3 regions of the Halomonas sp. PA16-9 genome follow, and region 2 is predicted to be linked to each of the others. Evidence: predicted binding sites of a transcription regulator. Region 2 holds the regulator's gene; each other region holds the start of a gene.

Region 1 (6,920 bases), on a different replicon from region 2:
AACAGGGTCGTCAGCCCTAATGTCTGCTGGATATCGCGCAGCTGCTGACGTAGATGGCCGCGGATACGGGCATCGAGCGCTGAGAGCGGCTCATCCATCAATAGGATACGTGGCTCAACCACCAGCGCTCTTGCTAAAGCCACGCGTTGGCATTGTCCGCCGGAGAGCTGGTGGGGAAACTTGTCAGCATGCACATTGAGCTCTACCAGACGCAGTACCTCATCCACCCGGCGGCGGCGCTCCTCATGCGGCACCTTCTGCATACGCAGGCCGAAGGCGACGTTGTCGGTCACCCGCATGTTGGGAAACAGCGCATAATGCTGGAAGACCATGCCAACACCACGCTGCTGCGGTGGGAGTGCGGTGATCTCTTCGCCATCCACCACGATTCGCCCCTCATCCAGCCGATTCAGCCCGGCAATAGATCGCAACAAGGTCGATTTTCCGCAGCCAGAGGGCCCCAGCAGCGTGACGAACTCACCCTTAGCTATCACCGCATTGATGTGCGAAAACACCTGGGTAGTGCCGAAACGCTTGGCCAACCCCTCGAGATGGAGATAGCCAGAGGCCAGGGGGCTGTCGTTGGCTACCGGAGCACCGCTTAGGGTCGTCATGGGTTGGCCCCCTTGGTAATGGCGTGACCGGCCTGACGGTTCCCCAACCAGGTCAGCAGCAGGGTGAACAGGAAGAGCGTTATCACCAATGCGCTGGTGAAGTGGCCGCTGGAGCCACGCATATTGTTGAGATACACCTGCAGGGTCTCGAAGCGCGTGCCTACCAGCATGTTGGCGAAGACGAACTCGCCGATCAGGAAGGAGAAGGACAGGAACACGGCGACCTGCACCCCTACGCGGATATTAGGAAGAATGACCAGGAGGAAGGCCTTGAAGGGCGTTGCCCCCAGCAGTTGCGCGGCTTCCATCAGTGACCTTACATCGATGGTGCGCAGGCTGTTGGCAATGGCCCGGTAGACGAAGGGCAGCGCGATCGTCACGTAGGTAAACATCAGAATCCAGGGGGTGCCCACCAGGGGCAGCGGGCCGCCCGCGTAGAGTTGCAGCAGGCCTACCGAGGAGACCACAGGAGGCACTGCAAAGGGCACCAGGATAAGGCCACCCATCCAGGCATCCAGCCGTGGATAGCGGGTATGCGCCAGGAAAGCGACCGGCACCACCAGCACCAAACTCAGCGCCAGCGCGCCTAGCGTGACCAGCAGTGAGCGGGCGAAGGCCCACTGAAAGCGCGGTGTACTCCATAGCTCCCAAAACCACTTCAGGGTCACCCCATCAGGCAGGAGGGTGGCCCCCCAGCTGGACGCCAACGCATACCCCAGGGTGGCGAGCAGCGGCAGCGCCAGTAGCGTGAACACACCCCACACACACCAGTGCATAGGGCGACGGCCAGGCAAGGCGAAGTGCTGGCAGTGGCGACTCCCCTGGTCGGGATAGGGTGAGATCAGCGTTCTGCGACATAATGGCTCCTGCGCACTATCCACTGCTGAATCAGGGTGACCATTGCCAGTAACCCGACCAGAACCAGCGCCAGGGCGCTGGCCAGATTGGGCTGCAGGAAGAGATCCCCCGAGACCAGATTGGCGATACGGATAGTCATGAGGTTGTAGCTGGTATTGACCAGCGCATAGACGGTGGCATAGGCGCCCATGGCGTTGGCGATCAGAATCGTCAGCGTCCCCGCCAGTGCCGACCGGAGGATCGGCAGACCGATATGGCGCCAGTAAGCGATGCGCCCGGCGCCCAGCAAACTGGCAGCGTCCCGCCACTCTGCCCGCAACCCCTCGAAGGCAGGAAACAGCAGCAGTATGCCCAGGGGAATCTGGAACCAGGTGTAGATCACGATCAGGCCGTTGCGCGAATAGAGCGAGAAGCTGTCGATCAGCCCTAGACGCTGAAGGGCTATGGTCAACACCCCGTTGGCGCCCATCAGGATGATGAACGCGAAGGCCAGCGGTACACCGGCAAAGTTGCTGGTCATATTGGTGAAGGCGATCATCCAGCGCCGCAGCGGGCCGCTGGTGCGGGTCAGGCTGTGGCACGCCAGGGTGGCGATGATCAGCCCCAGAAGGCTCGAAATCAGTGAGATCTCCAGACTGCGCCCAATGGCCTGCCGAAAGAAGGGCGAACCCGCGATTTCCCTGAAGTGGCCGAGCCCCCAGGCGCCCTCGACGTGGAAGGCACTGATGGCAATCCAGCCGAGCGGCGCCAGTTGGAAGGCCACGAATACCAGCGCAAAGGGTACCAGCCATAGCCAGGCGGGCAGTAGACGCTTCACGACGCCGCCCTCCCCTCGACCAGCAGCTCGGCGTGATAGGGTTTGTCATGCTCCAGGCCCAGCAAGGTGGCCAAGGTACCGCACAGCCTTGGCTGCTGCAGCGATGCCACCGGCGCATGAGCAAATGCCTCGCCAAATAGCCATAGTGGCACCCGGCGCTCCTCCTCCAGCAGGCCCGAGTGAGAACCGTCGGCGTTCATGCCATGGTCGGCGGTCACCATCACCTGGTAGCCCTCAGCCAGCCACTGCGGCAAATAGTCTGCCAGGGCGCTATCGGCGCGACGTGCGGCGTTGCGGTACTGGGGCGAATCCCCGCCATGGCGATGACCGGCATCATCGACATTCATGCTGTGCACCAGCAGAAAGTCAGGGGCGTTGAGCCGGCGCAGCGCTTCGGCGTCGCTGAACAGGTGATCGTCAGGGTAGTGATCCTGCCAGTAGAAGAGACCCACCTGGATCGCGCTCTCCGCATTCTGGTGGAAACGGTGGCGGGCAGGCACAAAGGGAGCCTCAAGATAGAGCTCGCTGACCCAGTGATAGGCCGCCGCAGCGGTACGCCGCCCTTGACGAACCGCCAGATCGAACAGGTTGGTGCCCGTTGATCGGCGTACCACTTGGTTATGTACCACCCCCGAGTCCACAGGCCGATCGCCGGTCAGCAAACACTCATAGAGGGGGCGGGACATGGCTGGCAGCTCGCAATTAAGCGCGTGGAAGCTGCCACGGCCCGCTTCACAGAGGGCATGCAGGTGACCCATTGCGTGCCGCCCCACGGCATGGTTAAGGCCATCAAGCACCACGAGAATGACGCGATGAGACATCACATGCTCCTTGCCGCCTCGGGGAGGCGGCCGTCAGTCGGGAAGAGGAGGCGGTTACTGCTGATGGATCAGCACCTGGGACTGCCACTGGCTCGGCAGTTGCCGAGCGCTCATTTCCCAGGCGTCGAAATCGTCTACCGCGCGGGCATTGGCGTACTGCTCATTGGGCAGCAGTTTGGCGGCGATCTCGTCGGGAGGGTCAGGTGCTCGGCGCGAATCGGGCGGGCATACCCCTCCGCCAGGTTGAACTGCCCTTCGTCGGAGAGGATGAACTCGCGAGCCAGCTTGGCCGCGTTTGGATGCGGGGCGTGCTTGTTGATGATGGTGGCGTAGCCAGAAGTCACCGAGGCATCGGCAGGAATGACCACATCGAAGGCATCACGGTTGATCTGATCACGGTAGTTCAGCGCGTTGAAGTCCCACATCAGCGCCACCTCGACTTCCCCCTTCTCGAGGTTGGCGATGCTGGGATCCGCCAGTGACAACCGCCCCTGGCGGGCCAGCTCGGCAAACAGCTCCAGTCCTGGCAGCAGGTCATTTTCATCACCTCCGTTGGCATAGGCGGCGGCGAGCACAGAGCTGTTAGCCTGCGCCGCTTGCCCTACGGCGCCCAGCGCTACGCTGTAGTCGCCCTCGACCAAGTCAGCAAAGGTGCGCGGCCGCTCCTCCTCCGGCACTAGCTGCTTGTTGATCATAAAGGCAATAGTGCCGGTATAGCCCAATACCCAGTGGCCGTCCTCATCCTTGGCCCAATCGGGAATCTCTTCCCAGGTCGTCGGCTTGTAGGGCTGAGTCACGCCTTCTGACACGGCGATGGGGCCAAAGCTGATGCCCACGTCACCGATGTCGACGGTGGCGTTTTCACCCTCGGCCTTGAACTTGGCAATTTCCTCGGCGGAGCTCATGTCGGTATCCATGTGCTCCAAACCATACTGTTCGTGCAAATCGGCCCAGGTGTCTTTCCAGTTGGCCCAGGAGTCCGGCATGCCGACGCTGTCGACGCGCCCCTCCTCCTGGGCAGCGGCGATCAGTTCGGACAGGTCGGTATCCGCTTGGGCTTGGCTGGCGAGAAGCGCCGTTCCGAGCGCAGCGGTTAGCGTCAGTTGCAGCAGCGACGAGCGTGTCGGATTCACAGTATGGCCTCATTCGGTTAGTCAGGGTGATGCCGCCATCTGGTCTAGTTCAGTAACGGCTGACAAAAGGCATACTAGGGAGTGGAAATGACAAAGGCATGTCGCTTGAATGACATTCACATGTCCTTACAATAGCGACAATTGCTGCTGAAATTGTCGGTTATAGCTCAAACATGTCATCCCCCTGACATGATACCTTCGCTAAAATAATCTGCAGACGACTGCGTGCGAGCTTACGCAGCCTGAACTAGACCAGAAGCGAGCTTCCTTTGACCACTACGCTGCCACACGCCACGCCATTTAGCGCGGATAACGCTTTACCCCGCCTGACGCCACCGACCAGCCGCCTTCAGCAGGCGCTACTGGGCATGCTGGCCGAGGAGGCCCCCTCTGCCACCGGGCGCCTACCCTCCGAACGACAGATGATGGAGCGCTTCTCAACCACACGCATCACACTGCGTGAGGCGTTGATGCAACTGGAAGCCGAAGGTCGCATCTATCGGGAGAGCCGCCGCGGCTGGTTCGTCTCTCCTCCTCGTCTTCGCTACGACTTACTCGCCTCTCTGCCGTTCAAGGAAATGGTAGCGTCCCAGCAGCGCTGCCCGGAAACCGAGGTACTCAAAGCCACCCAGTGCCCCGCCCAACCCAAGGTCGCGGCCCGCCTGGGCATCCTGGAAGGAGCACCGGTTTTCCACATCATCCGGGCACGCCGTATCGATGGGCGCCCCGTGCTATACGTCGAACACTACCTGCGCGCGGACTGCTTCCCCGGGATCCTCGAGCACGACCTCGTGACCTGCTCACTCACCGAGCTCTATCGCAGCCACTACGGCATACGCATCAGCCGTGTCAGCTTCGAACTCTGCTCCACGGTGCTGCATTGTCGTGCGGCTGAGGCACTGCGCGCGGCCTCGGGAGGGCCTGCTCAGCGAGTTACTCGCATCAACTACGACCAGAATGGCCGAGCCATCGATTACGACGATGAACTTTGGCGCCATGATGCGATTGAACTCACTGTGTCGGCGGCGCCGCAGGGTAGTGCATAGCGCCGCCCCAACGCGTTGTTATAGAGGAGCCTTAGCCGTTGCGTGCATCAAGCACATGAGCCAGAGCTGCTTTCTGAAAACGGCAATCACGCCATGTTAGAGGGCTACAACTGCAGCATCCGGAGGAGAAACGCAGCCACCCTGGTTTACCAAGTGGATGTCAGCGCCTGCATTAAATGGAAACGCTTACTCAGGCCAATGGCTGTGCAGGAAGTAACTGGCTTTTATAACACTTCAGATACAGACTCTATTTAGTAGATGGCAGGGATACATCATGACTTATATTAAATATTATTAGCATATATCTCTAGATATCTACAAAACCCAGGTCTATTCAGGACTTACAAACAACTTTGCGACTATCCCCCCATCTACTAAAAAGCCATAGAAAAGTGCTAACGAGAAGCGATAAAAACAATGAAAGCCAAAATGCAAAACTGGAAGGCAATAATTCGATACTTGCACTCAACATAGCACTAAACGCTACCAAACTGAGCATTCCAAGCTGCGTATTGGCTAACGTAACACGCGCTACTTTAACTCCATATCGCTGATGAAGCGTCAGCGCTATCGTTAACATTCCGATAGGGAAACTCAGCACAATACCCGAGATAGCAGGATCGACATTCACCAATAGAATTGTCGCTAAACAGACAACACCTCCCGCTAACACACCGCGAACGAGCAAATCTCCCCAACGTACGGGTGCCGAAACGGGCTTGGAAGAGAGCCCGATTGAATTAATATAAACCCGCGAAAACAGTAACATTATGCCGAAAAGCGCCAAGGCTAGGAAAACGCCTCCTGGCAGCTGATCCGCTATTGCTGCAGCCAGTAACCAAATAAGTGCAGAGCAAGCAACACTCGCAAAAGCCCCCAATCTCTTAGCCAGCAGCACGTAGCTAAGACAAAATAGCAACGTTGCCAACATAGCATGCAAAGAGCCCAGTGCCGCATCAGCGACGAAGGGGTCGGATTGCTCACGAATCATGAAGAAGTAGCCTGGGCCCAGGACTATTGGCGTACCTGCCAAAACACCTCCGATTTTGGGGCCCAGGCGAACGGCTGCAAGCGATACGCAGACCACCACCAACGTGGTGGAAAACCACTTTACAAGAATAAGGCTTAGCATAAGTCTATTTTCAGCCCGCTACATGACGTCGCCACTGTTAGGCCCGAGCGTTTGCCCAAGGTAAAGATCGCCATCGGGAGAGGCAGCGAGCATAAGCGCCGTGGGCGCCACTTCTTCTGCTGTTCCAAACCGACCGAGAGGAAGTTCGGCTTCTTTATTGGCCACCCACTCTTTACTAAGCCCTTCTAACATCGGGGTTAGAATAGGGCCTGGTGCGATGGCATTGGTAAGAATCCCATAAGGTGCTAACTCTCTAGCCATCGATTTAGTAAGCCCCAATAGCCCAGCCTTCGCTGAGCAATAGTGAGATAAACCCACTCCCCCTTTGAGCGCTAGCTGGGAGGAAATATTGATGATCCGGCCGCTTTTTCGCTTCACCATCTGCTCGGCAACATAGCGTCCCACCAAGAAAGCACCGCGCAGATTAATACTGATCATTCGATCGAACGTCTCAGCAGACATGTCTAAGAAAGGCGTTTCATCCAAAATGCCCGCACAA
Region 2 (6,920 bases):
TCAAGGGTAACGCGAAAGTAAACGAGGCGTTGATGAGGTATGTCCATCGATAGCTTTTATACCTCTACCTTGTTCAGCCTAAATTTATTTAATCTAAGCCGTTACCCTATGCCAATCGTAAACCGCTACAAATACTTGAGTAGTTTTTGCAGCTTATTCATATCGGCGGAATCACCCACTAAGCGCACGTCGCCGTTTATCATGCCGTCGAGAAAGGCCTGCTGTGTTGGCTTTTTGAGCACTTTCAAGGCGGTATTCTGATCACGGAAGCGTAGCTCAAGATCTAAGTCCACAGGCAGCCCTTTGCCGGTACTGATACTTTTCGGTGTCATCCGGTAGTGGCGGGCAATACTTAGATCTTCCGTGGCAATCCCCCAGTCCAGGCCGCGCATGCGTTCTAACTGTTCACGAAAGCGCGGCTTGCGGCGCAGGGCACGTTTGAGCAGTACGCCCAGTAGCCACAGCGTCAGCTTGAGCTTCATTAAGAAACGGCGTCCTTAAGTCCTTTGCCTGGCTTAAAGGCAACGTTTTTGCTGGCCGGAATCTGCAGCGGGGCACCGGTTTGCGGATTTTTGCCGGTACGTGCTGCGCGCTCACGTACCGTGAAGGTACCAAAACCAATCAAAGCGACATCTTCGCCCTTAGCAACGCTGTTGGTGATCTCATCCAGAATAACGTTCAGCACTTGGCCAGCTTTATCTTTGGATAGGTCGGCACTTTCAGCGATGGCTGCAGCGAGTTCAGGTTTGCGCATAAGGAATCTCCCCTTTTTAAAAGAAATCAAACATCAAACAAATGCATGTTGTTGGGTGCGTAGCCGATTAGGTTAACTTCTCTAGCCTAGTCGTGAACGCGACGAAAATCAGCCTAGCAGTGCAGGTGCTGCTCTGGAAAGCTCCACTTTCCTTCTCACGCAGCCGCCTGTCAACGCAAAACCAATCAAACGACCGTCTTTATTTTCAGCCAAGGCACTGATATCCCCGCCTTCGCCTTCAATTCGCCAGTGCTCAGGCGTGTTCGTTGGCGGGTAGGCCACCACTGGTAGCAGCGGCGTTTTAACCACTACCGGCCAAGCACCGAAGCTAACCGGCGTGGGCGCGCCTGAAAGGGTTGCCGCCAGCGCCTTAACGCTGGCTTGTAGTGGCTGCACGTACATGGCATTAACACCGTCTACGCAGGCTGCATCGCCTAGGGCGTAGATATTGGGGTGCGATGTACGCAACTGGCGGTCAACGACTATACCGCCAGGTGATACGTTTAAACCAGCCGATTCGGCAAGTGCTGTGCGAGGTGCAAGGCCGGTTGCCATCAACACGAGATCAGCGCTGACAGCGTCGCCGTTATCCAGACGTAATACGATATCTTCGCCGCTTTCGGCCGCTATCGAATCAATCGAACGTGCAAGGTGAAGATGGATACCTGCTTCGCTAAAGGCATCGCCTAGGGCGTTCCCTAAGGGCGGTGGCAGCAAGCGAGGAAGTAGGGTTCCTTCTGGGGCAATGAGGCTGACACGATGGCCGCCAGCGTGGAGGTCGTTGGCAAATTCACAGCCGACCAGCCCCGCGCCAACAATCGCCATCCGTGCAGGGCCATGGCCTAGCGCCGTGTGAAAGCGGCGGTAGTCATCCAGGTCGTTAATGGTAAAGCAGCGTGGGGCTACGCTGGGCTCAATGCTGAAGGGCGCCCGTGGTGCAGCGCCAGTGGCCAGTACCAGTGTGTCGTAGCCGAGCACCATGCCGTCTTCAAGCAGAATTGTTTGGTTATCCACATCCAGTGCGGTTACCTGGGTGTGGATAACCATTTGGGCATTTAGCTCTTCGCCCAGGTCAGTAGCGCTGCGCTGGGCTAATTGTTCGGGCGCGAGGCCCTTGGCGAAGCCGGTGGAGAGCAACGGCTTGCTGTAATCATCGCCGCTGTCAGCGCTCACCAGCGTGATTGAGCGTTGGTCGCCCAATCGGCGCAACGCCGGGCAAGGCCAACCCCTGCCATTCCAGTGCCAATAATCACCAGCGCAGCGTGAGAAGACGTTTTTGTGTTTGGGTGGCGGGCATGCAGACACCAAAAAAGTTGCTAAATAAGATTGCGAAAAAAGAAGCGCTAAACCGAGTCGTTAAAAAAGTTGCTGAAACAAAAGCCTTTCAGTGCCCATGTTACACTAGCCAACCCGTTAATTGCCCTGGAGAACTCGGTGACGGCTGCTGCTTTTCGGCAAACTCCTCTATTTTCCCGCTGGCGCCCGATTGATGCGGCGCGCCCGGCGATGAGTGCTTCCTGGTGGCAGTGGGTTGCCTCCACCGACTCGTTAACCGCCCGCTTAATGGTCGCAGGTGGCGAGAAGCCGTTTCGAGTACGACTGCTGCGCCAGGGGGTTGGTTGGCCGCGCCAGGATGAGGCTCAGGCGCTGGGCATTGGTGCCAAGCGTTACGCCTGGCTGCGGGAAGTGGCGCTGTGCTTAGATGGAACGCCATGGGTGGTGGCGCGCTCGGTCGCCCCGCTCTCACAGGTAAAGGGCCAACGGCTAGAGTGCTTGGGCGAGCGCTCGCTAGGTAGTTGGCTATTTCGCCAGCCGGGTTTAGTGCGTGGGCCATTGGAAGTAACGACGCATCCCCCCCAGTTTGCTAGCGTCAACGGCATACAGGAAGGCTGTGCCTGGGGAAGGCGCTCTGTTTTTTATCACGGCTGTAAGCACGGCAGTCTGTCATTATTAGTGCAAGAGTATTTTTTGACGGCGATGGCGGATGATCTTGGCCTGCCTTCGCGCTAGGCTAGCGCCTGCATCTTATTCTTCGTGAGGTAAGCATGGATCGTTCACTGTTGCGGCCGAAGGGATGGGCTCGCGTGGCAGATTTTTTACAGCTGATGCGCTTGAATCGGCCGATAGGCACATGGCTTTTGATGTGGCCGACGCTGTGGGCATTATGGGTGGCTGCGGAAGGTGTACCAGGGCGAAATGTGCTGCTGATTTTTGTGGCCGGCGTTTATGTGATGCGCGCTGCGGGCTGCGTGGTCAATGACTATGCGGATCGCCACTTCGATGGGCATGTGAAACGCACAAAACAACGTCCGCTAGCGACGGGCCGTATCAGCGAAACCGAAGCTCAACTGCTGTTTATCGCCCTTGTGGCCGCTGCGTTTATTCTGGTATTACTGACCAACTGGTTTACGGTGCTGCTCTCGCTGGGCGGGGTGCTGCTGGCGATTATTTATCCGTTTATGAAGCGCTATACCCACTTTCCTCAGGTGGTGCTGGGCGCGGCTTTTTCCTGGGCAATTCCGATGGCTTTTGGCGCCGTGCTCGGCCACGTGCCGCTGGAAGCATGGCTGCTATTCTGCGCTAATGTGTGCTGGACAGTGGCCTACGATACCCAGTACGCCATGGTCGATCGCGACGACGATTTAAAAATTGGCATTAAATCGACGGCCGTGCTGTTTGGAAATGCGGATCGTTTGATTATCGGCTTACTCCAGCTAGCCACCCTGGGGTTGCTGGCTTGGGTAGGCTGGCGGGTTGGTTTAGGTGGTTTCTTCTGGTTAGGGCTAGCGGCAATGGCAGCGACTTTTCTGCATCAGCAGCGCTTAATTCGCGACCAGGAGCGGGATGCCTGCTTCCAGGCGTTTCTCAATAATCACTGGTCGGGACTGCTGATTTTTGCCGGTATCGCGCTAAGTTGGTGGCCTGCGGCTGGCTGATCGAGGCGATTGTCATGTAATTGTCATCAAGTCATGGTGTTATCGTCACTGACATGTCATTGATCTGTTTATCTTTGAACTGTTTTTCTTTGAACTAGTTTCTTTGAACACCGTGAGGCTCTGGTATGACCGCCAAGACCGTTCTGATTGTCGATGATGAGGCGTCAATTCGCGAGATGATCGCGGTAGCGCTGGAAATGGCTGACTATCGCGTGCTCGAAGCGGATAACGCCCAGGATGCCCATGCCATGGTGGTCGACCACCAACCCGATTTACTGCTGCTGGACTGGATGATGCCCGGCACTAGCGGTATTGAGCTGGCGAGACGCCTAAAACGTGAAGAAACCACCGCTGAAATCCCGATTATTATGCTCACCGCGAAAGGCGAAGAGGATAATAAAATTCAAGGGCTTGAAGCCGGTGCCGATGATTATATCACCAAGCCTTTTTCACCCCGGGAATTGGTGGCACGGCTAAAAGCGGTGCTGCGCCGTGCGACGCCACGTGGCGTTGAAGACCCGATTGAGATTAACGGCCTGCTGCTTGATCCGGTGAGCCACCGGGTAAGTGCCCACGGCAAAGCGCTGGAAATGGGCCCCACCGAGTACCGTTTGCTGCAGTTTTTTATGACTCACCAAGAGCGCGCTTACACACGTAGCCAGCTGCTTGACCAAGTGTGGGGCGGCAATGTTTACGTTGAAGAGCGCACGGTCGATGTGCATATCCGCCGCTTGCGTAAAGCGCTGGGTGACGTGCATCAAAACCTGATCCAAACGGTTCGGGGTACCGGTTACCGTTTCTCTGCACGGGTGTAAATGTGCGTTTATGGAGTCGTGAGCTGTGGCGAATAGCGTGGCTGGCCACGCTGGGCACTTGCTTGGGCTGGCTGTTGGGCTCGGCTGGGCTGGGGCTCGCAGCAGGGCTTGCGGGATGCCTGTTTTACCACTTACGACAGTTACGCGAACTCTATTTGTGGCTCACCCTCCACCCTAACGATGAACCGCCTGCCGCTCGCGGGATGTGGGGCGAGCTATTCGATCGTTTATACCGCTATCAAAAAAGTCAGCGCATCACCCAAAGCCGTCTGCGGGCTACTTTGGCACGTATTCAAGAGTCGTCTGAAGCAATGCGTGATAGCGTGGTCATGCTTGATCGCCACGGTGATTTGGAGTGGTGGAACAGCGCCGCCACCGCCATGCTGGGGCTACAAACCGCCCATGATCGTGGTCAACACATTACCAACCTACTGCGCGACCCGGGCTTTATCAGCTATTTTAATGCGCGTAACTACAGTGAGCCGTTAACGCTCACCTCACCGATTGATGAACGGCGAATCCTGCAGTATCAAATTACCCTCTACGGTGACGACGAACGCTTAGTGATGGCTCGCGATATCACCCGCTTGCATCGTCTTGAGCAGATGCGGCGCGACTTTGTCGCCAACGTTTCCCATGAGTTACGTACGCCGCTGACCGTTCTCTCCGGCTATTTGGAAACCTACAGTGATATCTCCGACCAGCTTCCGCCGCGCTTGGGACGTAGTATTCAGCAAATGCAGGAACAGACCCAGCGGATGCAGAATCTGGTCAACGATTTATTGCTGCTCTCGCGTTTGGAAATTGACCAGGGCGGCCAAGATCATCATCCACTGCCACTCGAGCCTTTACTGCAAAGCGTTTGTGATGATGCGCTGGCCCTATCGCATCAACGTCATACCATTACCGTCGCCCTTGAGAGCGATGCCCGACTGTTAGGCAGTGAACAGGAGATTCGCAGCGCCGTCTCTAACCTTGCCTTTAATGCGGTTCGCTACACGCCTGCTGGCAGCCAAATCACCCTGCGCTGGAAAGCTAGCGCTACTGGTGGCGGCTATATCGATGTGGAAGATAACGGTGAAGGGATTGATCCCGTTCATATTCCCCGACTAACAGAACGCTTTTACCGGGTTGATAAGGGGCGCAGCACTGCGACTGGCGGCACAGGTTTAGGCTTGGCGATCGTTAAGCACGTGCTGTTGCGCCACGATGCGCAACTACAAATTGAGTCCCTTCCCGGCAAGGGTGCGTTGTTTCGCTGCGCCCTTCCCCCCCTCGCGTCTTGTTTAATTTAGCAAGTCATTCCATCGCATAATATTTGTAACAATGTGCAATATTGGCATGCAAGGTTGGTAAAGCTTTACCCATGTGCCATTTTTACACAGCTCAAAGCGTTGTGGTGACTCAGTTGATGCCTTTTTGGCATAACTTATTTTTAAGTAAGAGTTTGATTTTGTTGTTTTTATTTATATTCTTCAGTTTTTTGGCATGCCTTCTGCAGAGTACAGATTGAAGGAAGATGACCGCAGGAATTGCTGGCTTCTCAGTAAGCCTTTCTTTCTTCATTAAGCGGTACTAAACAGCGATCGGAGGTAGGATATGACGTCCAAGGATTTTCTCAAGAAAGCTGGCATTTTAGGTGTATCTTTTGGTCTGATGGCAAGCCCATTAGCTTTTGCACAAACTGATGAAAATTCGGCGATTGACGAAAACCAAGGTATTACCGCTGACGAGCAACCGATGGATTCCCAAGGTACCGGTAGTTCAACTGGCAGTGATACAACAGACATGACTGACGATTTAACCCATGACGAAGGTGATGGTGCCAGCGACATGGATCCGCAATCAAGCAGTCACTCAGACGATGCTGAGTATGACAAGGATGAGCTTGTAGAAGAAAATGGCGGTAGCTAATTATCTATGACCTTTTAGATATCATTAAAAGCTTTTCAGAGAATGAATAAGCGATTAACAGGATGTTACAAAAGCAAGAATGCTTTTAAGATTCACGGATGAATCAGTAGGCAATCAGAACACTAGTCAGGGTTAATTCCAAGGTTGGAGCCCCGCACAAGGAGTGGAAGCTAGCGTTAGTTATTACCTATAGCCAATTCTGATATCGGGCCCCGCAATGCGGGGCCTAATTTTTGCTGCCTACTTTTTATCTCGCTTATTCCCCCGCTACTTTCTCCCCTATCTTTTCCGCCGATCTTTCTTTGCGCCTCTCTATCCAATGCCATGTTTTGTTTTTTATGAATTGATGCCGTAGCGCTTTGTTGGCATCGAGCCTTTTATTTTGCTGAGTGTGTCATAAAGGCACAGACAGTTTTGCGCATGTGTCATTAGTGCACATGTAATTAGCGTGCTTTTGTTTTTAGCGGCGTATAATTGTGCGCAATGTATTTATTTTAAATT
Region 3 (6,920 bases), 170 kb from region 2:
CGCCCTGGTGCGGCCTTGGGGATGGAGCCAAACCAGCTGGCTGCACTTGATTGCCAGCCCGTTTGTAAAAGAGTTGCCGCGTAAATATCGCCCCAACTCTACCGACGAGCAGTTCACCGAGTTTCTACGCGAGGGTGACCCGCTGCAGCCCGAGCGTTTGAGCGTTGCCTGGGTGAGCGCCATGCGCCGCTGGATGCCTCGCCTACTGGCCCAGGAGCCCAACCCGCTGCCTACCCTGATACTTCAGGGCGAGCAGGATTTGACCGTTGATTGGGAGTGGAATTTAGCGATTTTGGCGAAGAAGTTTCCCAATGCCGAAATTCACCGCCACCCGGAAGCTCGCCACCACTTGGTAAATGAGGCAGATCCCATTCGTGAAGTGCTGTTTGAAGCGCTGGATAATTTTGTAGATGGGTTTGTCGATAGTGTTAGTAAATAACGTCGGCAATTCCAGACCCTAGAGGCATCCCTGGATCTAGGGCCCTGTTCTACCCTCTCAATGAGCCCTGCTTTACCCCCAGGGCGGTGTGCCGCCGAGCTGATTTACCATGAAGTCTACAAAGCAGCGTACCTTTGGCGAGAGGTAGCGGCTGGCTGGATAGAGAATATAGAGGCCTTGCTCAGGGGGGCGGTATGTCGGCATTATTTCAATCAAGCGCCCAGCCTTGAGATCCGCACTGACTACGAAGGTCGGGGTTAGAGAAATGCCCATGCCCGCAAGCAGCGCTTCTCGCAGGGCGATGCTGCTATTGGCGGTCAGGGTTGCTTTCACTCGCTGTTCGATAGTCTGCCCTGCATAGCCAAGGCGCCACACTTCCGGTGCGGCGCCCAGGCTGTAGAGCAGGCATTTATGCTCAGAAAGTGCTTGAGGTGTTGTCGGTTCGCCGAATCGCTCAAGATAGCCTGGCGAGGCGCACAATACGCGATGAATGCTTTGTAGTCGGCGTGCGATCAGTGATGAATCTTCCAGTGGGTCACCGGCACGTAAGGCGACGTCGAATCCTTCCTCCACCAACGCTACGCGGCGGTCATTCATAACCAGTTCGATGTTGATTTCCGGGTAGCGCTCGGCAAATACGGGGATCAAAGGCGCGATATGCAAAAGCCCCAGCGACATGGGGCAGTTGATCTTAAGAGATCCCCGCGGGATTGCTTGGTGAACTCCCAACGCTAGCTCGGTTTCTTCAATGTCGTCGAGGATGCAGGCGCAGCGTTCGTAGTACGCCCGCCCCGCATCGGTAAGGCTCAGCCGCCGGGTGGTACGCGTCAACAGCGTTACCCCAAGGCTGGCCTCCAGTTCCGCTACCTGTTTACTCACAGCGCCGTTGGAGAGCCGCTGGTCGTTCGCGGCCGCAGAAAAGCTCTGCAGCTCTACGACTCGCCGAAAGGTGCGCATTGCCGTCAGCTTATCCATGCATTGTTTCCAGTAAGGAAAATATCATTTTCGAATACTACTGATTATCTCTATTTAAACAAAGCTTATCCTGGGATTCATGGCGTCGACGAGATCGCCTACTCAGAACGTATTCGAATAGCAACGCATGGAGAATCACGATGACCCGGGTACTAGTCCTTTATTATTCAACCTATGGCCATATCGAGACGATGGCTGACGCTGTAGCGAAAGGCGCGGCCAGCATCCCTGGCACTGAAGTGACCATCAAGCGCGTGCCAGAACTGATGCCAGAAGAGGTCGCCCTCAAGGCGGGGGCTAAATTGGATCAGTCTGCGCCTATCGCCGAGCCGAGTGAACTGGCTGATTACGATGCCATTATTTTCGGCACGCCCACTCGCTTTGGCAATATGGCCTCCCAGATGCGCAATTTCTTAGATCAAACCGGTGGACTCTGGGCTAAGGGGGCGCTTATCGGCAAAGTTGGTGCAGCATTCACTTCCACCGCGAGTCAGCATGGAGGTCAAGAGAGCACCCTATTGTCCTTCCATACCACCTTGTTACACCACGGCATGGTCATCGTGGGGGTACCTTATTCTTGTCCCGACCTTACGACGATGGACGAGATCAGCGGAGGCACACCCTATGGCGCATCAACCTTGGCGGCGACAGATGGCTCGCGGCAGCCGTCGGCGGTAGAGCTGCGCATTGCTGAATTTCAGGGTCAGCACGTGGCATCCATTGCGCGTTCGCTCAGTTCACACAACGATTAGAGGGGGAGGTGAGACATGCATCCATTAAAGGTGGTGTTTGTGCACGATGTTGTTTGCGGTTGGTGTTACCTTCTCTCTCCCCGGCTGCACTCGCTTGCCAAGCAGTTGAACCTGGATGTGCATCACCAGTGCTTTACGCTTCAAGCAAGTAGAGAAGCCATGCTAGAAGCCTTCGGCTCTATGGGTGATGCCAAAGAAACAATTCTCGGTCATTGGGAAAAATGCGTTGCCGCAGAGGATACCCCGCGTATCAACATTGATGGTATGCGTGCCCAAACCTTCGAGTATCCTCACGGGATGCCTGGCGCGCTGGCGTGTAAGGCGGCTGAAATGCAGGCAGGTCAACAAGGGCACTGGCGTATGTTTGATCGTGTTCAGTACGCGCACCTGACGGAGAGCCGCAATATCGGTGATAGCCAGGTGCTGCGATCACTGGCTGAAGAAATCGGGCTCGACATGGTTCGTTATGATCTAGACGTGCTCTCGGAAACAACTCAGCAGGCGGTGGAAAAGGATCACCACCTCGCGTCCAAGTTGGGAGTTCAGTCGGTGCCGACATTGATTGTTGAAGACAGATGGCTGATTAATGGTGCGCAACCGATAGAAAGCCTGCGTCTCCAGTTACAGGAAGTCCGCCAGCATATTGGCTGAATTTGTCGAGAGATTGCTGACGTTTTAACGTGAGGCTAGGGTCATAATTGAGCGCCCCAGCCCCACGCTTGCTCACATTACTGGGCGTTCAGGAAGTCCTCTACATCGAGCAGTATTAGCTCATTATCATCGGCGCGGCCTTGCTGGCGGCCAATCGAGAAAGGGTAGTTGTTGTCATTGGCGACCACGATGGTGCTCTCATCGACACGATCCACGTTCTCAATGGTCACAAAGGGAAAGTTAAAGGTGCCGTTGATCGTGCCGCGCGGTGCAAGGCCCTCTGGATCCTGGATGTCCATCAAGTCGATATAGGCGATTTTCTCAAGCACACCCTGCTCGTCCGTACGTTCGAGATCGACGAGATAGATGCGTTTGAACTCGGCAGGGTTGTCTGCCCACTCTTCTCGCGGGTCGCCCTGGCGGCTATCACGCTCGATGATCAAGCCGCGAGTTCCGCCAATGAGGTTGAAATCGCCGATGGCGTGATCCGCTGATTCCAAGGGGTAGTAGCGGGTTGTGTCGCCCCATTCGCCGGTTTTAGTGTTGAGCTCGAACATTCTTAATACGGGGGTGCCATCAATCGTTTCCGGGGCGTTGGCGTTGCTATCCCAGATGGGCTTTTCCAGTAAGGGGTAGAGGGTTGTTTGGTCTTCGGAGAGCGCCATGCCCTCATAACCACCGGAGCGAAACACCCTCACATCATCAGCGAGAGGCGCGCCAGGGTTCGGGGTGAGGGCAAAGGCATTGTCGGGGGAGCGCATCAGCGTCCCACCAGGATTGGTGGCCAGCACTTGCAGAACTTCGCCCTGATTATCCACCTGGATAATCCACGGGCCAAACTCATCGCCAATCCAGTAGCTATCGCCCACCGGCTGTATCGATTCAATATCGAAATCAGCCCCGGTTAAAAAACGACCAGGAGTGGCTTCATTCATAATCGGGAAGGGCACCTTGCGGTTTGGATCCGAGAGTTGAACGGTTTCCTCGATGATGACACGCCCAGTGTCCCAGTCGGTCTTTATGATGTTAAACATCAGAATGACGTCGGAGGAGTTCGCCTTGGAGCCAAAGCCGTTATCGGTCAACACCAGGAAACGGTCATTGCCAAGTGAGCGAATACCTGAAAAACCCTGCAGGGGCTGGCTGGGGAAGGGTAGCGCTAAGCCGGTGGCTTGCATGTTCGTATACAACTGCTCAACGCGGCCCTCTTGGCCAGTAAAACGGCCTGAGACGTTATAGTGCTCAGCGGCACCGGAAGGAGCTGCCACAAAGGTGCTGCCGGGTAGCTGGGCATGGCCGGACAATGTGGCGGGAAAACTCTGCTGGGCGTGTGCCGCACTGGTAAACGCAAAGGCGAGTAGAGCAGTCGCTAGTAACGGCTTTGTCATCACTATTTCACCATTTCGGAGGAAAAATTAGGGCAGGTGCAGCTTTTGCTAATTTTCATCCGTAATAGTGATAGTTGAATGACAAAGTGCAGACGTTTTAATGGCAGCAGGGTTTCACGTCGAGTCTGGCCCTGAGTCGTAAAATACGTCTTGCTCAACAGGCGTAAATATTAATAAATGGTGTGGCTTTCAAATACATTATTCAAAGAGGAAATGGCAATGGGATCATCGGTCAAAAAGGTACTGGTCTTTGCAGGCAGTGCCCGAGAAGCGTCACTGAACAAGCAGCTAGCCAAGCTGGCCGCCAAGCGTATTGAGGCGCTTGGCGGGGAAGCAACCTTTATCGATTTAAAAGATTATCCCTGCCCACTGTTTGATGAAGATATTGAAGCCCGGGGCGTGCCGGAGAATGTGCTCAAGCTGCGTGAGATTCTGGCGGATCACCAGGCAGTGATGATCGCTTCGCCAGAGTACAACGGCTTTATCACGCCGCTGCTGAAAAACACACTGGACTGGCTGTCACGACCTTATCAGGATACGCCGGGGCTCAAGTTATTTGCCGGTAAGTGGGCAGCGCTGGTGGCGGCTTCCCCTGGTGGGCTAGGTGGCATCCGTGCGCTACCGCTTGGTCAGCAACTGTTAGCCAATCTGGGGTTGGTCGTGCTGCCACAGCCATTGTCGCTGGCGAAAGCTGGCAGCGCCTTCAACGATAGCGGCGCGTTACATGATGAAACCACGGGGCAGAAGCTGGATGCGCTGTGTCAGCGCCTAGTGGACTCACTGGCCGCCACCCACTAACCGTCCGGCTTTCGGGGGCTTACGCCCCCCTTTAGCATCCGATCCAGCTGGCGGTATCCAATGGCCTCAATGTAAGTACGGGTGTTTGAGTCGTTAAATGAGAGAGCTGGTCATGCCACTTGGTGACGGCGGGCTTCTTCCAGGTCGTAGGCGTTCTGCAAACGAAGCTAGTAACCTTCGCTCGTGCCGAAGACCTTGGCTAGACGTAAGTCAGTATCTGCCGTAATCGCTCGGCGGCCCAAGGTGATTTCACCAATGCGGGTCGCTGGGACGCCCATCTGCTTAGCCAGCGCATTTTTACTCAGCGCCATTGGCTGCATGAAATCTTCGTACAAAATTTCACCGGGATGGATATTAGGAAGTTTTGCCATTTTGTCACCTCCCTTTATGAGTGGTAATCGACTATTTCAATGCTAAGTCCCTTTTAGCATCCGATCCAGCTGTCGGTATCCAATCGCCTCAATTAGATGCGGCTGGGTGGGTTTGGGTTCGCCCTGAAGGTCGGCAAGGGTCAGGGCTACACGTAGTACGCGGTGATAGGCACGGGCGGAGAGCTTGAGCTTTTCGAGTACGCCCGCCAGCCAAGCGCGCTCTTCATCGTTAAGTGCGCAGGCGGCCTCCAGGGCTTTGCCGCTTAGCTGGCTATTTAATGCGCCACGGGCCATTTGGCGTTCTCGGGCGGCCATCACCCGCTCACGCACGGCTTCTGACGACTCGCCTTGGGTTTGTGCGGTGAGCTGCTCTGGCGGCAGTGCGGGCACTTCTACCTGTAGATCGATACGGTCCAGCAGCGGCCCGGAGAGCCGCGCTTGATAGCGCTGGATTTGGCTGGCGGTGCACTGGCAGCGTTGGCGTGGGTCGCCCAAGTGGCCGCAGGGGCAGGGATTCATAGCAGCTACCAATTGAAATTGAGCAGGGTAGCGACGTTCATGACTGGCGCGTGCGAGATGAATCTCGCCGGTTTCCAGCGGTTGCCGAAGTACCTCTAGCACATGGCGGGAAAACTCCGGCAGCTCATCCAAGAACAGCACGCCGTGGTGGGCCAGCGAAATCTCACCGGGTTTGGGTTTTGAGCCGCTGTCATTTTCAGCAATTGATGCGACCCTCAGGGCGTAATATCGGGCTATTATGGTAGTCTGTACAGGATTGAGTGCGACAGAATTAATAGCAATTGATGCGACAGGCCTTGTTTTATTCAACATTTGGTGCGACTACCCATGCCACTGCCTACATCCGTTCGTAAAATCGGCCCTACCCGACGAAGTGTGTCTGGCTACTATGCCTTTCGCGGGGAGGAGTCTATTGCGTTCGAGTCGACGCTCGAACGTGATTTCCTCATCAAGGCTGACTTTGATGTGAGCGTCCTTGGTGTGATTTCCCAGCCGTGCGAGATCCCGTTTCATCATCCCGTGACCGGTAGGCGCTACACCTACACACCTGACTATTTGGTTTATTACCGTCTCGGTAACCGTCATTACAGGGATTACCCAAAACCTCTCCTGGTGGAGGTCAAACCACGGGAAAAGTGGCAAGCACATTGGCGTGAATGGTCGCCTAAATGGAAGGCGGCGATACGGCATGCCAACAATGAGGGCTGGGCGTTTCGCATTCATGATGAAAGCCGCATTCGTGATAAGACCTTGGACAACATTACCTTCCTAGCGCGCTACAAGCGGATGGTGTTTCCCTCTGTCGAAAGCCAGGCAGTCCTCAACACGGTGAGGGAAATGGGGGTGGCGACCTTGGATTACCTGCTTTCTCGGCACTTTATGGGCGATATTTACCGGGCAGAGGGGATTGCGCATTTATGGCATCTACTGGCGACTCGGCAGTTAGATTGCGATATGGCCCAATCCTTCAGTCCTCTATCGGAGGTATGGGTACCCGATCATGAATAATCATCGTGGCAGCGCAACT

The links. The regulator PhoB, encoded in region 2, activates phosphate uptake and scavenging genes when phosphate is short. The targets are predictions, from matches to a motif close to TGTCATANNNNTGTCANA.
Region 1: a site for PhoB is predicted at 4,418-4,435, ahead of FDY98_RS20525 (UTRA domain-containing protein). Genes of this name have one in related genera too.
Region 3: a site for PhoB is predicted at 4,272-4,289, ahead of FDY98_RS15025 (esterase-like activity of phytase family protein). Genes of this name have one in related genera too.

What each region holds. Positions count from the first base shown of each region.
Region 1 covers NZ_CP040452.1:906,074-912,993, forward strand. The annotation lists gene FDY98_RS20500 (ABC transporter ATP-binding protein) at 1-614, opposite strand, end outside; gene FDY98_RS20505 (ABC transporter permease subunit) at 611-1,390, opposite strand; gene FDY98_RS20510 (ABC transporter permease) at 1,456-2,289, opposite strand; gene FDY98_RS20515 (alkaline phosphatase family protein) at 2,286-3,110, opposite strand; partial or broken gene FDY98_RS20520 (ABC transporter substrate-binding protein) at 3,165-4,219, opposite strand; gene FDY98_RS20525 (UTRA domain-containing protein) at 4,513-5,289, shown strand; gene FDY98_RS20530 (hypothetical protein) at 5,332-5,544, shown strand; gene FDY98_RS20535 (hypothetical protein) at 5,624-6,280, opposite strand; gene FDY98_RS20540 (SDR family NAD(P)-dependent oxidoreductase) at 6,440-6,920, opposite strand, start outside.
Region 2 covers NZ_CP040451.1:3,396,122-3,403,041, reverse strand. The annotation lists gene FDY98_RS15905 (LysR family transcriptional regulator) at 1-47, opposite strand, end outside; gene FDY98_RS15900 (hypothetical protein) at 126-482, opposite strand; gene FDY98_RS15895 (HU family DNA-binding protein) at 482-754, opposite strand; partial or broken gene FDY98_RS15890 (NAD(P)/FAD-dependent oxidoreductase) at 863-1,989, opposite strand; gene FDY98_RS15885 (chorismate--pyruvate lyase family protein) at 2,189-2,764, shown strand; gene ubiA (4-hydroxybenzoate octaprenyltransferase) at 2,800-3,690, shown strand; gene phoB (phosphate regulon transcriptional regulator PhoB) at 3,816-4,505, shown strand; gene phoR (phosphate regulon sensor histidine kinase PhoR) at 4,508-5,800, shown strand; gene FDY98_RS15865 (hypothetical protein) at 6,105-6,419, shown strand.
Region 3 covers NZ_CP040451.1:3,221,290-3,228,209, reverse strand. The annotation lists partial or broken gene FDY98_RS15045 (alpha/beta hydrolase) at 1-439, shown strand, start outside; gene FDY98_RS15040 (LysR family transcriptional regulator) at 512-1,414, opposite strand; gene wrbA (NAD(P)H:quinone oxidoreductase) at 1,555-2,166, shown strand; gene FDY98_RS15030 (DsbA family oxidoreductase) at 2,182-2,817, shown strand; gene FDY98_RS15025 (esterase-like activity of phytase family protein) at 2,895-4,205, opposite strand; gene FDY98_RS15020 (NADPH-dependent FMN reductase) at 4,425-5,003, shown strand; gene FDY98_RS15015 (HigA family addiction module antitoxin) at 5,171-5,374, opposite strand; partial or broken gene FDY98_RS15010 (ATP-binding protein) at 5,417-6,079, opposite strand; gene FDY98_RS15005 (heteromeric transposase endonuclease subunit TnsA) at 6,221-6,901, shown strand; gene FDY98_RS15000 (Mu transposase C-terminal domain-containing protein) at 6,894-6,920, shown strand, end outside.